Regions from separate parts of the Hydrogenophaga sp. UC242_53 genome, predicted to be linked through region 3. Evidence: predicted binding sites of a transcription regulator. Region 3 holds the regulator's gene; each other region holds the start of a gene.
The links. Region 3 encodes sigma-54, which starts transcription at its own class of promoters, with help from an activator protein. Its sites were predicted from a motif close to TGGCANGNAANCTGCTTT; they were not measured.

Region 1 (4,871 bases), 1.9 Mb from region 3:
CGCAGGCGCCCGATCCATGTGGCCCACAGGCCCGCCAGGCCTTTGGGCATGAAGCACAGCAGGGCCATCAGCACGATGCCGTAGATGAAGCGCTGGTACTGCTGCAGGTCGCGCAGCAGCTCGGGCAGGGGGATCAGCAGGAAGCCGCCCACCACCACGCCCGCGAGGGCGCCCACGCCGCCGAGCACGTTGATGATCACCGCGTTCACGGCGGTCCAGAAGCCGAACGAGTCGGGCGAGATGTAGCCCTGGTAGTGCGCGAACAGGCTGCCGGCCCAGCCGGCCATGGCCGCGCTGAGCACGAACACGGCGATGCGAAAGCGCAGCGCCTCGAAGCCGCTGGCGGTGACCAGGGCTTCGTCCTGGTGCAGCGAGGCGGTGATCACGCCGAGCTCGCGCCGGTACATGGCCTGCAGCGAGAAGTAGCTCGCCAGGGCCAGCGTGGTGGCCAGCAGGTAGCTGCCGTAGCGGTCCAGCGTGTGGCCGAGCAGCTGGGCCGGCGGAATCTGGCCGAAGCCGTTGTTGCCACCGAAGATGTCCACGAACTCGACGAAGCACAGCACCACCACCTCGCCGAAGGCAAAGGTCAACAAGGCGAAGTGCACGCCTTTGATGCGCATGAAGAGCGGCGCGGTCACCAGGGCGATCAGCGCCGAGGCCAGGCCCGCCAGCACGAAGGCGGACACGAAGCCCAGGCCCGCATCGCGGGTGAGGATGGCCGACACGTAGGCGCCGATGCCGAACAGCGCGCCGTGCGCGAGCGAGAGTTGCCCGATGCGCAGCATCAGGTTCATGCTCATGGCCAGCGTGGCGTACAGCGCCACCATGACGCCGACGTGCAGCGCGAAGCGCGATTCGCCCAGCGCCAGCGGCCAGGCCAGCAAGGCGGCGGCCACCAGCAGTTCGGCCACGCGCACGCCCACGGGGCGGCGCACCAGGGTGAGGTCGTTTCTCATCGGGATCTCCCCATCAGGCCGGCCGGGCGCACGGTCAACACCGCCATGACGATGAGGAACGAGAGCATCGTGGCGACGGTCGAGTTGTAGAAGGTTGAGGCGATCGCCTCGGTGAAGCTCAGGATCAGCGCCGCGATGACGGCACCGGGCAGACTGCCCAGGCCGCCGAGCACGACGATGATGAAGGCCTTCACCACCACGAGTTCACCCATGTGCGGGTGGATGGTGTAGACCGGTGCCATGAGGGCGCCCGCCAGGCCCGCCAGCAGGCAGCTGAGCGCGAAGGTGAGCGCCGTCATGCGCCAGGAGCGCACGCCCTGCAGGCGCGCGACCTCGCTGTCCTGCGCCACGGCGCGGATGGTGATGCCCACCCGCGTCTTCTCGATCAGCACGTAGAACGCGGCCAGGGCGAGCAGGGTGACGCCCACCACGTACAGCTGGTCCAGCGCGAGAAACACCGAGCCGATCTGCAGCGCGCCTTCCACCGGGCGCGCGACCGACAGGTCGTCGACCGTGAACACCAGCGAAATCGCCGCCTGCAGCGTGATGGCCAGGGCGAGCGACATGATCATGCCGCCCATCTCGTCGCCGGTGAAACGCCGGAACAGCACGCGCTCCAGCACGAAACCGGCCAGGCCGACGAGCAGGGCGCCGGCGATCAGCGCCGAGCCGTACGGCCAGCCGAGCAGGCCGTAGAGCACGTACATGGCGTAGGCGCCGAGCATGTAGAACTCGCCGTGGGCGAAGTTCACGACGCGCATGATGCCGAACACCAGCGTGAAGCCCAGCGCGATGAGCGCGTAGACGAACGCCGACATCAGCGCAATGATGGATATCTGTATCGCGATTTGCATGGGAAGAGCGGGCTCGAGGCCCGCGGCTGGCGCCGCAGGCGGGCGCGTTCAGCAGGGAAGAAGGAGGAGCTCGCGCCCCGGCGGCGCCACCCCTCGGTGGCGGCTGTGCGGGGCGCGCGGACTCAGCGGGCGTCGAACTTGGTGACGACCTTGCCCTTGCCGTTTTCGATCACGCCCAGGTAGGCCGGCGTGGCGATCTGGTGGTCGATGCCGTAGGTGTCCTTGCCACCCCAGACGATCTTGCCCTGGATGCCGTCGTACGTCTTGGTGGCTTCGATGGCCTTCACCACGGCGTCGGTGTCGGTGGTGGTGCCCGCCTTCTGGATCGCGCCGAACAGCAGCTTGGCCGCGTCGTAGAAATAGAAGGCGAAGTCGTCCATGGCGTTGGGGTGGTACTTCGCGTAGGCCTTGCTCAGCTTGGCGTAGGCGTCGCTGGCCGGGTCGGCCGAGAAATACACCAGGGTGCCTTCGGCGTTGTCCGCGCCAGCGGACTTCACGGTTTCGGCCACGTTGTTGCCGCCGAACTTGGTGAACGGGCCCTTGTAGCCCATTTCGCGCGCCTGGCGGATGACCAGGCCGGCCTGGGCCGGCGGCACCACGTCGAGCTCGATCAGGTCGACGCGCTTGGCCAGGATGCCCGCCAGGATGGTGCGGAAGTCGTTCTGCGAGCGCTCGAAGAACTTGGCGTCGGCGATCTCGTAGCCCGCGGCTTCATAGGCCTTCTTCTTGCCCTTCTGCGTGCTCCAGCCAGTGGCGTCGTTGGGCGAGATCACGGCCACGCGCTTGATCGCGGGGCGGTTCTGCTTGAGCCAGCCGATCAGCTGCGCGTCGTATTCGTTGGTGGTGGGCAGCACGCGGAACATGTAGCGCGTCTCGGCGTTCAGGGCCTCGGTGGTGTAGGTGTTGGAGAGCAGCACCACCTTGCTCTTTTCGGTGATCGGCTTGATCGCCAGCAGGGAGGCCGAGCCGATCGGGCCGATGATGAACTGCACCTTGTCCTGGTCGATCAGGCGGTTCACCGCCGTCACGGCGTCGGCCGCCTTGTAGTGGTCGTCGTAGGACACGATCTCCACCTTGTAGGTCTTGCCCGCCACCTTCAGGCCGCCGCTGGCGTTGATCTCCTCGGTCGCCACGCGCACACCGCCGTCGATGGCCAGGCCCCACGGCGCGCCCGGGCCGGTCATGCCGCCCAGCACACCGATCTTCAGCGTTTCCTGCGCGTGGCTGGCAGCGGCCAGGGCGGCGATGCCCAGACCCAGAACGGCCTTCTTGATGAACCCACTCATGCTTCTCGTCTCCAGGTAATGGTCCGTACAGACCAGGTTAATTGAACGAACAATTGAATTTATGGTCCGTACAATACAGGATCGTCGGCAGGCGCGCAAGCACCCCGCCGGCACCGGCGGGAAGGGTTGGGGTCTTGCGCCGGCTCCGGGAAGACACTGAGGGGATTTCGCGCGGCGGGGCGGCGAGGCGGCCAAAACCTGGCCCAGTCCTTGCTATGCTGTGCTCAGGAGAAAAAGCCCATGAGCAGACCGATGTTTGACGAAATGAACGCCTCGCCCAGCGAGGTCCGGGCCCACTATCAGAACTACGCGCGCTGGCTGGCCCAACAGCCTGAAGACGTGATGGCGGCCCGGCGCGAAGAGGCCGAAATGATCTTCCGCCGCGTGGGCATCACCTTCGCGGTGTACGGCGCCAAGGACGAGGACGGCTCCGGCACCGAGCGCCTCATCCCCTTCGACCTCATCCCGCGCATCATTCCCGCCCACGAATGGCGCAGCATGGAGGAGGGCCTGGTGCAGCGCGTGACCGCGCTCAACCGCTTCATCCACGACGTCTATCACGGCCAGGAAGTCATCAAGGCCGGCATCGTGCCGGCCGACCAGATCTTCCAGAACGCGCAGTTCCGCCCCGAGATGATGGGCGTGGACGTGCCGCACCAGATCTACTCGCACATCTCGGGCATCGACATCGTGCGCGCCCCGAATGCCGAGGGCGTGGGCGAGTACTACGTGCTCGAAGACAACCTGCGCGTGCCCAGCGGCGTGAGCTACATGCTCGAAGACCGCAAGATGATGATGCGGCTGTTCCCCGAACTCTTCGGCGAGAACCGCGTGGCCCCGGTCGCCCATTACCCCGACCTGCTGCTGGAAACCCTGCGCGCCAGCAGCCCGGCCACCACGGCCGAGCCCACGGTGGTGGTGCTCACCCCCGGCATGTACAACAGCGCGTACTTCGAGCACGCCTTCCTCGCGCAGCAGATGGGCATCGAGCTGGTCGAGGGGCAGGACCTGTTCGTCAAGGACAACTTCGTCTACATGCGCACCACGCGCGGCCCCAAGCGCGTGGACGTGATCTACCGCCGCGTGGACGACGACTTCCTCGACCCCTCGGTGTTCCGCCCCACCTCCACGCTGGGCTGCGAAGGCCTGCTGGGCGTGTACCGCAGCGGCAACGTCGCCATCTGCAACGCCGTGGGCACCGGCGTGGCGGACGACAAGTCCATCTATCCCTACGTGCCCAAGATGATCGAGTTCTACCTCGGGCAGAAACCCATCCTCAACAACGTGCCCACCTTCATGGGGCGCGAGCCCGAGGACCTCAAGTACATGATGGCCAACATGAAGGACCTCGTGGTGAAAGAGGTGCACGGCGCGGGCGGCTACGGCATGCTGGTCGGGCCCGCGTCCACGAAGGCCGAGATCGAGGACTTCCGCAAGGCCGTGGCGGCCAACCCGGGCGGCTACATCGCGCAGCCCACGCTCTCGCTCTCCACCTGCCCCACCTATGTGCAAAGCGGCGTGGCGCCGCGCCACATCGACCTGCGCCCCTTCGTGCTCAGCGGCAAGGAAGTGCAGATGGTGCCCGGGGGGCTCACCCGCGTGGCGCTCAAGGAGGGCTCGCTGGTCGTCAACTCCTCGCAGGGCGGCGGCACCAAGGACACCTGGATTCTTGAAGACTGAGGGACACACCATGCTTTCGCGCACCGCCGACCACCTTTTCTGGATGTCCCGCTACACCGAGCGCGCGGAGAACACCGCCCGCATGCTGGACGTGA
Region 2 (4,871 bases), 340 kb from region 3:
GAACACCGAGCCCTGGCCCGGGGTGCTGCGCACCGTCATCTCGCCGCCCATGAGGTCGGCGAGCATCTTGGCGATGGTCAGGCCCAGGCCGGTGCCGGTGGCCGCGCCGTGGGCGGCCGCCTCGCCCTGCCCGCGCGCGAAGGGCTCGAACACGCGGTCCAGGTCCTGCGGGTTCATGCCGGGCCCGGTGTCGTGCACCTCGAACTGCGCCATCTCGCGCGCGTGCGCGACCCGCAGCCGCACCTCGCCGCTGCGGGTGAACTTCACCGCGTTGCCCAGCAGGTTGATGAGGATCTGGCGCAGGCGCTTCTCGTCGGCGCGCACGGTGTCGGGCAGGCGGCTGCCGGTGTCGAACGAGAAGCGCAGGCCCTTGGCCGCCGCCTGCAGCTCGAACATGCTGGCGACCTCGCGCATGGCGTCGGCAAACGCCATGGGCCGCACGTCGAGCGCGAGCTTGCCGGACTCGATGCGCGCGATGTCCAGCGTGCCTTCGATCAGCGAGAGCAGGTGCTCGCCGCCGCGGTGGATCACGCGGATGGCCTGCGCGCGGTGCGGCGCCACGCCGGTGTCCTCCTGCAGCAGCTGCGCGTAACCCAGGATGCTGTTGAGCGGCGTGCGCAGCTCGTGGCTGATGGTGGAGATGTAGCGCGTCTTGGCCTGGTTGGCCTGCTCGGCCGCGCGGCGCGCCTGCTGCAGCGCCTCGTCGGTGCGCTGGTGCGACTCGATCTCCTGCATCAGCAGGCGCGTCTGCCGGTTGGATTCTTCCTGCGCCACCTCACGGCTCTTGTGCGCGAGCACCAGCCACCAGGCCACGGTGGCGGCGATGAGCAGCAGCACCGCGTACACGCGCACGAAGCCCGAGCGCAGCGCGGCGTCGAGCAGCGAGGTGTTGGCCGCCACGCCCAGGCCCTGGGCCAGGCCTTCCACCTCCTGCCGGTAGAGCAGGCCCAGCACGGCCGCGAGCACCGGCGCCACGATCATCATGAGCAGCAGGTAGTGCGCCAGGCCCGCTTCCAGGTAAGGCCACACGCGGCGCGGCAGCACGCGGCGCAGGGCGCCCATCCACTGCTCGGAGAGGCGCGCGTGCGGCTTGCAGAGGTCGCCGCAGCGCGCGTCGAGCGTGCAGCACAGCGAACAGATGTGGCCCTGGTACGCAGGACAGTGCGCCATGTCCGGCGCTTCGTACTCGCGTTCACAGATCACACAGGTTTGGACAACACCCCCCGCGCCGCCTGCGGCGTCACCCCCCTGAAGGGGGGCCGCACTGGCGGCCTGGCGGAGCCAGATCCGCGGTGCGCCTGGCGGCACCTCTCCACCGCTTCTGGCGATGTAGTAACGCCCCTGGGTCAACCACGCGATCACCGGTGCGGTGATGAGCGCCGTCACCATCGCGATCACCGCCGAGAACGCCTGCGCCGTTGGCCCCAGCAGGCCCATGTGGGCCACGATGGACAGCGCCGAGGCCAGGCCCATGGCGCCCACGCCGACAGGGTTGATGTCGTACAGGTAGGCGCGCTTGAACTCGATGCCCTTGGGCGACCAGCCCAGCGGCTTGTTGATCACGAGATCGGCGACCACCGCCATGATCCAGGCGATGGCGATGTTGGAGTACAGGCCCAGCACCTCGCCCAGCGCCTGGAACACGTTCATCTCCATCAGCATGAAGGCGATCAGCGTGTTGAACACCACCCACACCACGCGGCCCGGGTGGCTGTGCGTGATGCGCGAGAAAAAATTGCTCCAAGCCAGCGAGCCCGCGTAGGCGTTGGTGACGTTGATCTTGAGCTGCGAGACCACCACGAACAGCGCCGTGGCCGCCACCGCCCAGCCGTAGTCGGCGAACACGAACTCGTAGGCCGCGAGGTACATCTGGTTGGGGTCCACCGCGCGCTCGGGCGGCACCATGTGGCTGATGGCCAAGTAGGCCAGCAGCGCGCCGCCCAGCATCTTGACCACGCCCAGCACCACCCAGCCGGGCCCCCCGGCGAGCACGCCCAGCCACCAGCGCAGCGCGTGGCCGGGCTCCTTCGCGGGCATGAAGCGCAGGTAGTCGGCCTGCTCGCCCATCTGCGTGATGAGCGCGATGCCCACCGTGAGCGCCGCACCAAACAGGTGCCAGTCGAACACCGCGCCCGCACCAGATTCGCCCCCGTACCGCACCACGTTGGTGAAGGTCTCGGGCGCCATCCAGGCCACCGCCCCAAAAGGCACCACCATCATCACGACCCACAGCGGCTGGGTCCAGACCTGGAAGCGGCTGATGACCGAGACGCCGTGCGTCACGAGGGGGATGACCACCAGCGCGCAGATCAGGTAGCCCCAGGCGGGCGGGATGTCGAGCGCGAGTTCGAGCGCGTAGGCCATCACCGCCGCTTCGAGCGCGAAGAAGATGAAGGTGAAGGACGCGTAGATCAGCGAGGTGATGGTCGAGCCGATGTAGCCGAAGCCCGCGCCGCGCGTGAGCAGGTCCATGTCCACCCCATGGCGCGCGGCGTAGACGCTGATGGGCAGGCCGCCCAGGAAGATGATGAGGCCGGTGCAGAGGATCGCCAGCGCGGCGTTGACGAAGCCGTACTGCACCAGCAGCGTGGCACCCACGGCCTCGAGGATCAGGAAGGAGGCGGCACCGAACGCGGTGTTGGCCACCCGCCACTCGCTCCATTTGCGGAAACGCTGCGGCGTGTAGCGCAGCGCGTAGTCCTCCATGGTCTCGCTGCCGACCCAGCTGTTGTAGTCGCGGCGCACCTTGATGATGCGCTGCGGCGCGTCCTGCCCGGCCGGCGGCGGGGCGCTGGCGGGCGGGGAAGGCGGTGGGGGCACGGCGGGGTTCACACCGGGATTTCGCAGCTTTCATGCCACGCCGGGCCTGGGGCACGGGAATTGCTGATTCCAGGGCAACTTGTATGCTCAGGCTCCCTTGACGATCGCGCACCACCATGGAACTCACGCCCCGAGAGAAAGACAAGCTGCTGATCTTCACCGCCGCCTTGCTGGCCGAGCGGCGCAAGGCGCGCGGCCTCAAGCTCAACTACCCCGAATCGGTGGCGCTGATCAGCGCGGCCGTGATGGAGGGCGCGCGCGACGGCAAGACCGTGGCTCAGCTGATGAGCGAAGGCCGCAGCGTGCTCACCCGCGCCGACGTGATGGACGGCATCGCCGAGATGATCCCGGACATCCAGGTGGAAGCCACCTTCCCCGACGGCACCAAACTCGTCACGGTGCACCAGCCGATCGTGTGACCCCATTCAGGATTCAGGAGACCCCATGACTTTCGCCTTCTTCCTCAAGCGCGCCCTGCCCGCCCTCACCCTCGCCGCCCTGTCGTTCTCCGCCGCCGCCCATGTGGGCGATGCGCACGACCACGGCGGTTTCCTCACCGGTTTCCTGCACCCCATCACCGGGCTGGACCACCTCGCCGCCATGCTGGCCGTGGGCGTGTGGAGCGCCATGACCACGAAACGCCTGTGGGTCGCACCGGTGTCGTTCGCCGCCCTGCTGCTGGCCGGCGCGCTGATGGCGCAGGCGGGCGTGGCCTTCCCCGCCATCGAGCCGATGATCGCGGCCTCCATGCTGGTGGTGGGCCTGCTGCTGGCCGCGCAGGTGAAACTGCCCGAGGCGGCGGGCGCGGTGCTGGTGGGGGCCTTCGCGCTGTTCCACGGCGCGGCGCACGGACAGGAGCTGGCCGATGGCGCGGCCCTGGCCGGCATGGTGCTGGGCACGGCCGTGCTGCACGCGGTGGGCATCGGCATGGGCCTGGGCCTGAAGCGCGCCAACCACTGGCTGCCGCGCGTGGCCGGCGGCGTGGTGGCGCTGATGGGCCTGAACATGGGCTGGTCCCTGCTGGCGGGCTGAAGCCATGATCCCCGGCGAACTCTTCACCGACGCGGGCGAGCACCCGCTCAACCCCGGCCGGCGCACGATCACCCTGGTGGTGAAGAACGGCGCCGACCGCCCGATCCAGGTCGGCTCGCACTACCACTTCGCCGAGACCAACGGCGCGCTCGACTTCGACCGCGCCGCCGCGCGCGGCATGCGGCTGAACATCGCCAGCGGCACCGCCGTGCGGTTCGAGCCCGGCCAGCAGCGCACCGTCGAGCTGGTGGACTACGCGGGCGACCGCATCGTGTACGGCTTTCGTGGCCTGACCCAAAGCGCCCTCTGAAAGACAGCCCATGGCAAGCATCCCCCGCAGCGCCTATGCCGACATGTTCGGCCCCACCGTCGGCGACCGCCTGCGCCTGGCCGACACCGGCCTGGTGATCGAGATCGAGAAGGACTACACCCTGGCCGCCGGTGGTTACGGGGAGGAAGTGAAGTTCGGCGGCGGCAAGACCATCCGCGACGGCATGGCGCAAAGCCTGCGCACCCGCGCCGAAGGGTCGGTGGACACGGTGATGACCAACGCGGTGATCATCGACCACTGGGGCATCGTCAAGGCCGACATCGGCTTGAAGGGCGGGCGCATCGTCGCCATCGGCAAGGCCGGCAACCCCGACACCCAGCCCGGCGTGGACATCGTCATCGGCCCGGGCACCGAGGTCATCAGCTGCGAAGGCCACATCGTCACGGCCGGCGGCATCGACAGCCACATCCACTTCATCTGCCCGCAGCAGGTGGACGAGGCGCTGACCTCGGGCGTGACCACCATGCTCGGCGGCGGCACCGGCCCGGCCACCGGCACCTTCGCCACCACCTGCACGCCCGGCCCCTGGCACATCGAGCGCATGCTGCAGGCCGCCGACGGCCTGCCCATGAACCTGGGCTTCCTGGGCAAGGGCAACGCCAGCCTGCCCGCCGCGCTGCACGAGCAGGTGGACGCGGGCGTGATCGGCCTCAAGCTGCACGAGGACTGGGGCACCACCCCCGCGGCC
Region 3 (4,871 bases):
CGATGCGGTGCCACCAGCCGGCGTGTTCCGGCACGTCGAGGTCGGGCAGCGTGCGCGTGAGCCGGCAGCACAGGCACAGCGAGGGCGTGTGCTCGCGTGGCTTGGCCGGCGGGATCAGCCAGTTGCACGCGGCCGGCGAGGACAGGTTCTCGCAGCGCTGGTAGGTGCGCTGGCGCGTGCCGGTCTCGCTGCTGCGCCACCAGCCGGGTTCGTCGGTGGGCTCCAGGGGCAGCAGCTTGCCGCGCGCGGCGTCGTAGCCCAGCGCCCGGCCGCAGCCCAGGCACACGCTGTTGCGAAAGAAGATCGGTTGCCCGCAGATGCAGGTGAAAGCACGGTTCACGGCGCGGGGTCCTCGGTGGTGCGGTCGGCGGTCTGATGCCGCAGGGTGAAGGCGCGCGTGAACTCCGCGCCGAGCAGGAACACCTGTGCCGAGTAGTACACCCAGAGCAGGAAGATGACCAGCGAGGAGGCCGCGCCGAACACCGAGGCGACGCCGCTGCGCCCGATGTAGGTGCCGATGACGGACTTGCCCACGGTGAGCAGCACGGCGGTGATCACGGCGCCGATCCACACATCGCCCCAGGCCAGCGGCACGCGCGGCATCCATTTGAAGATCATGGCGAACAGCACGCTGAGGAAGGCCAGGCTCAGGGCGAAGTCGACCGCGCCCGCGAGCATCGCCAGCTCGCCCAGCCAGGGCGCGGCCCACTTGCCCAGGGCCGCCAGGGCGGCGCTGAGCACCAGCGAGACCATGAGCAGGAAACCGATGGCCAGCACCAGCCCCAGCGAGACCAGGCGCGCGCGCAGCAGCTCGAGCACGCCGCCCCGTTTGGGATGCTCGGCGTTCGTGCGCCAGATGCGGTCCATGGCGTTGCGCAGCTCGGCGAACACGGTGGTGGCGCCGATGAGCAGCGCGCCCAGGCCCACCACCGTGCCCACGATGCCGGCGGCCGGGCGGTTCGCGTCTTCCACCAGGCTGTTGATGGTGAGCGCGCTGTCGCTGCCGACCAGTTGCGAGAGCTGCGCGAAGATCTCGCCGCGCGCGGCGGCTTCACCGAACCACAGGCCCGCGACCGAGATCACGATCAGCAGGATGGGCGCGACGGAAAACAGGGTGTAGAAGGCGAGGGCGGCGCCCATGCTGGGCGCGTCGTCGTCGATCCAGTTGACGACGGCGGCTTTCATCACGCGAAAGAGCATCGCGTGCCTTTCAGAGGCTTTCCCGCCCCCGGCGGGGCCGCTGGCGACCGATTGGCCGGTGCGGGTCGGGCGGGCGGGCTCGGAAATGTCGGCCAGCGCGGCGCCGGCCTGCTGCACGTCGCCCTTGGCGGCCAGATCGCCCAGCGAGAGGATGCCCACCAGGCGCTTGTCGCGGTCGAGCACGGGCAGGCGGCGGATCTGCAGTTGCTGCATCTTGGCCGCGACCTCGGCCAGGCCTTCGTCCTCGAACACCCATTCGACTTGGGCGCTCATCACGTCCTCGAGCTTGGTCTTGCCGGGCGCGAGGTCCTGGGCGACGCCGCGCACCACGATGTCGCGGTCGGTCACCATGCCGAGGATGCGCTGGCCATCGCAGACCGGCAGCGCCCCGATGTCCAGTTCTTCCATGGCCTGGGCCGCGAGCACCACGCTGTCCTGGGGCCCGAGCGTGCGCACGCCACTGGTCATCACATCTTTCACTTGCTTCATGGGAAATCTCCTGCTGCGGTTGTGGCGTTGGCCCGCCGCATGCCGGCGGGTGGGACCTTGACAGGGCAGGTGCTGTGCCCGCGGCCACCGGGAGCGGGGATTGCCCCCGGCAGGTTCGAAGGAACTTCCTGCGACCACTCTAACGAGGAGCAACGCCATGATCAACATCATCCTCTGGTTGGCGGTCGGCGGCCTGTTGGGCAGGCTGGCCAGCGTGGTCCTGTCCACGGATGGGCGCCAGGGCATCGTGCGCAATGTCGTGGCCGGCATCGTGGGCGCCGCCATCGGTGGCTGGGTGCTCTCACCCCTGATGGGGGTGGACACCCTCAACGACAGCGTCTTCAACGTGGGCGCCATGCTCGTGTCGCTGATCGGCGCCATCATCCTGCTGGCGCTCATCAACCTCTTTCGACACGAATCGATGCACTAGTCCGCGCGGGCCGTTTCGGCAAATCTTGCCGCAAGATGCGCCCTTGCGCGGGTCGGCCTGAAGGGCGTTCCGATCGACTGTGTCTGAATGTTCGGGAAGGTGCGCACCGTGTCCCTCTGTGAGGGCCTGACGGTTACGTGGTTTTGTGGGAATTTGTGTCTTCCGCGCTCGTGCGGCATGGTGGTTGCATAGGGTGTTGGTCTGAGGCGGCCGCACCTCGCGACACCGCCGACCATGCCTTACCGGAGGAGAACCGCATGATCCAGATGGACGCCCGCGCCGACCAGCGCCAGAGCCAGACCCTGTCTCCCCGCTTGCAGCACGCCGTGCGCCTGCTGCAGATGTCCTCGCTGGATTTCGGCATCGTGGTGCGCGACGTGCTGGGGCGCAATCCGTTCCTGGAAGCGGAAGAGGGCGATGACGAGGACGAGCGCGAAGGCCTGCGGGATGGTGACATCGACAGCCGATCGGGCGAAGCGGCCGGCGAGGTGTACGACGGACCGCGCGAGACCGATCTGGCGGCGCCGGCGGAGGCCGAGGTCGACCGGTCCACCGCGTCCGACAGCGACCTGTGGCTCGCCGATGGTCTGACCCCGGCCCGCCAGGGACATGACGGGGATGTGTCCGCGCTCGATTTCATGATGGAGGAAACCCCGCTCAATGCCCACCTGCACGGGCAGCTCGGCACCATGGCCCTGTCGCCGCGCGACCTCGCGCTGGCCGGTGTGGTGGTCGAGTCGCTCGACGACGACGGCTACCTGCGCACGCCCCTGAACGAACTGCGCGAGGTAGCGGACGTGGTGCCCGCAGCGACGCTGGAAGACCTGCAGATCGCGCTCAAGCTGGTGCAGTCGCTGGAGCCGGCCGGTGTGGCCGCGCGCGATGTGGCGGAATGCCTCAGCCTGCAGCTGGGCGAGATCGAATGCCCCCACGTGCGCGCGATGGCGCGCGCCATCGTCAACGACCACATGGACAGCCTGGCGGCGCGCGATGTGCCTGCCCTGGCGCGGGCGCTGGACGCCTCGGTGGGCGAGGTCGAGGCGGTGTGTGACCGCATCCGCCACCTCGACCCGCGACCGGGCTGGCGCCTGAGTTCTTCCCGGGTGAACTACATCGTGCCCGACGTGATCGTGAAGAAGGACCGGGGCGCGTGGAACGTGCGGCTCAACGCCGCGGTCGTGCCCAAGGTGCGCATCAACGAGGTGTACGCCCAGCTGTTCCAGCGCCACCGCTGCGCCGAGAACGCCGAGATGGGCGCGCACCTGCAGGAGGCGCGCTGGACGCTGCGCAACGTCGAGCAGCGCTTCTCGACCATCCTCGACGTGTCGCAGGCCATCGTGCGGCGCCAGCGCCACTTCTTCGAATACGGCAGCATGGCGATGAAGCCGCTGGGCCTGCGCGAGATCGCCGACGAGGTCGGCATCCACGAATCCACGGTTTCGCGCGTCACCAACAACAAGTACATCGCCACGCCCACCGGCGTGTACGAGCTCAAGCACTTCTTCTCGCGCGCGATGGTGAGCGCCAATGGCAAGGCCTGCTCGGGCACCGCGATCCGGGGTTTGATCCAGGACATCATCGAAGCGGAGTCGACCGATCGGCCGCTGTCGGACGCCGAGATCACGCGCCAGCTCGCCCGGCAGGGCCTGACGGTGGCGCGGCGCACCGTCACCAAGTACCGTCAGATGCTGCGCATCGAGGCCGTGGGCCGGCGCAAGCGCCATGACGGCCTGGCCGTCTCGGCCTGAGGCTCAGGCCGGCGGGGCGCGGGGCGCTTCTGGCGGCTCGCTCAGCAGCCGCAGCAGCTGTTCGGGGTTCACCGGTTTGAGCAGGTGCTGATCGAAGCCGGCCAGGCGCGCGGCCTCGCGGTCGGCGTCGCGGCCCCAGCCGGTGATGGCCACGAGGCGGATGCCCTGCGTGGTGGCATCGGCGCGCAGCGCCCGCGCCACCTGGTGGCCGTCGAGGCCGGGCATGCCGATGTCGAGCAGCGCCACGTCCGGCACCTGCGCGCGCGCCGCGCGAACCGCCGCTTCGCCATCGTGCACGACCTCGACCAAGTGCCCATGTGAGGACAGCACGGCCGACAGGCTCACCGTCAGATCGACGTTGTCGTCCGCGATCAGGAGGCGCAGCGGGCGCGAGGGCTGGGCGTGGGACGGCGCCACGGTGGGGGGCTCGTCGCGCGGTGGCTCTCGATGCAGGCGGGGCAGCCGCACCGTGAAGCACGAGCCGCGGTGCAGGCCCTCGCTGTGCATGGACAGCGAACCGTCGTGCAGCTCGATGATCTGGCGCGAGAGCGTCAGCCCCACGCCCAGCCCGGCGCTGCCGCGCTGCATGGACTGGTCCGCCTGTTCGAACAGGTCGAAGATGCGTTCCTGCATGGCGGGCTCCACGCCGATGCCGGTGTCCACCACCGTCACCTCGACCGAGGATGGCGTCGAGGTGAGCGAGAGGTCCACGCGCCCGCCGTGCGGGGTGTAGCGGCAGGCGTTGTTCAGCAGGTTGGAGAACACCTGCGTCAGCCGCACCGCGTCGCCGTTCACATACAGCGCCGCATCGGGCAGGTGCAGCGTGAGCTGCAGGCCATGCTGTTGCGCCAGCGCCTGCGCGCCTTCGGTGGCGGTGTGCAGCAGCTCGCCGATGTTCACCGGCGCCGTGTCGAGCGACAGCTTGCCGGTGCGCACCCGGGAGGCGTCCAGCAGGTCGTTGACCAGGCGCACGATGTGCTGCAGCTGGCGCTCGAGCACCGCCA

Region 1: a site for sigma-54 is predicted at 3,296-3,313, ahead of ACFJI0_RS05955 (circularly permuted type 2 ATP-grasp protein). Genes of this name have one in related genera too.
Region 2: a site for sigma-54 is predicted at 2,870-2,887, ahead of ACFJI0_RS16925 (urease subunit gamma). Genes of this name have one in related genera too.

Annotation. Positions count from the first base shown of each region.
Region 1 covers NZ_CP170552.1:1,152,930-1,157,800, forward strand. The annotation lists gene ACFJI0_RS05940 (branched-chain amino acid ABC transporter permease) at 1-956, opposite strand, end outside; gene ACFJI0_RS05945 (branched-chain amino acid ABC transporter permease) at 953-1,810, opposite strand; gene ACFJI0_RS05950 (ABC transporter substrate-binding protein) at 1,933-3,096, opposite strand; gene ACFJI0_RS05955 (circularly permuted type 2 ATP-grasp protein) at 3,337-4,776, shown strand; gene ACFJI0_RS05960 (alpha-E domain-containing protein) at 4,787-4,871, shown strand, end outside.
Region 2 covers NZ_CP170552.1:3,364,392-3,369,262, forward strand. The annotation lists gene ACFJI0_RS16920 (ATP-binding protein) at 1-2,832, opposite strand, end outside; gene ACFJI0_RS16925 (urease subunit gamma) at 2,937-3,239, shown strand; gene ACFJI0_RS16930 (HupE/UreJ family protein) at 3,265-3,852, shown strand; gene ACFJI0_RS16935 (urease subunit beta) at 3,857-4,162, shown strand; gene ureC (urease subunit alpha) at 4,173-4,871, shown strand, end outside.
Region 3 covers NZ_CP170552.1:3,020,013-3,024,883, reverse strand. The annotation lists gene ACFJI0_RS15160 (putative zinc-binding metallopeptidase) at 1-340, opposite strand, end outside; gene ACFJI0_RS15155 (YhjD/YihY/BrkB family envelope integrity protein) at 337-1,689, opposite strand; gene ACFJI0_RS15150 (GlsB/YeaQ/YmgE family stress response membrane protein) at 1,847-2,119, shown strand; gene rpoN (RNA polymerase factor sigma-54) at 2,377-3,867, shown strand; gene ACFJI0_RS15140 (ATP-binding protein) at 3,871-4,871, opposite strand, start outside.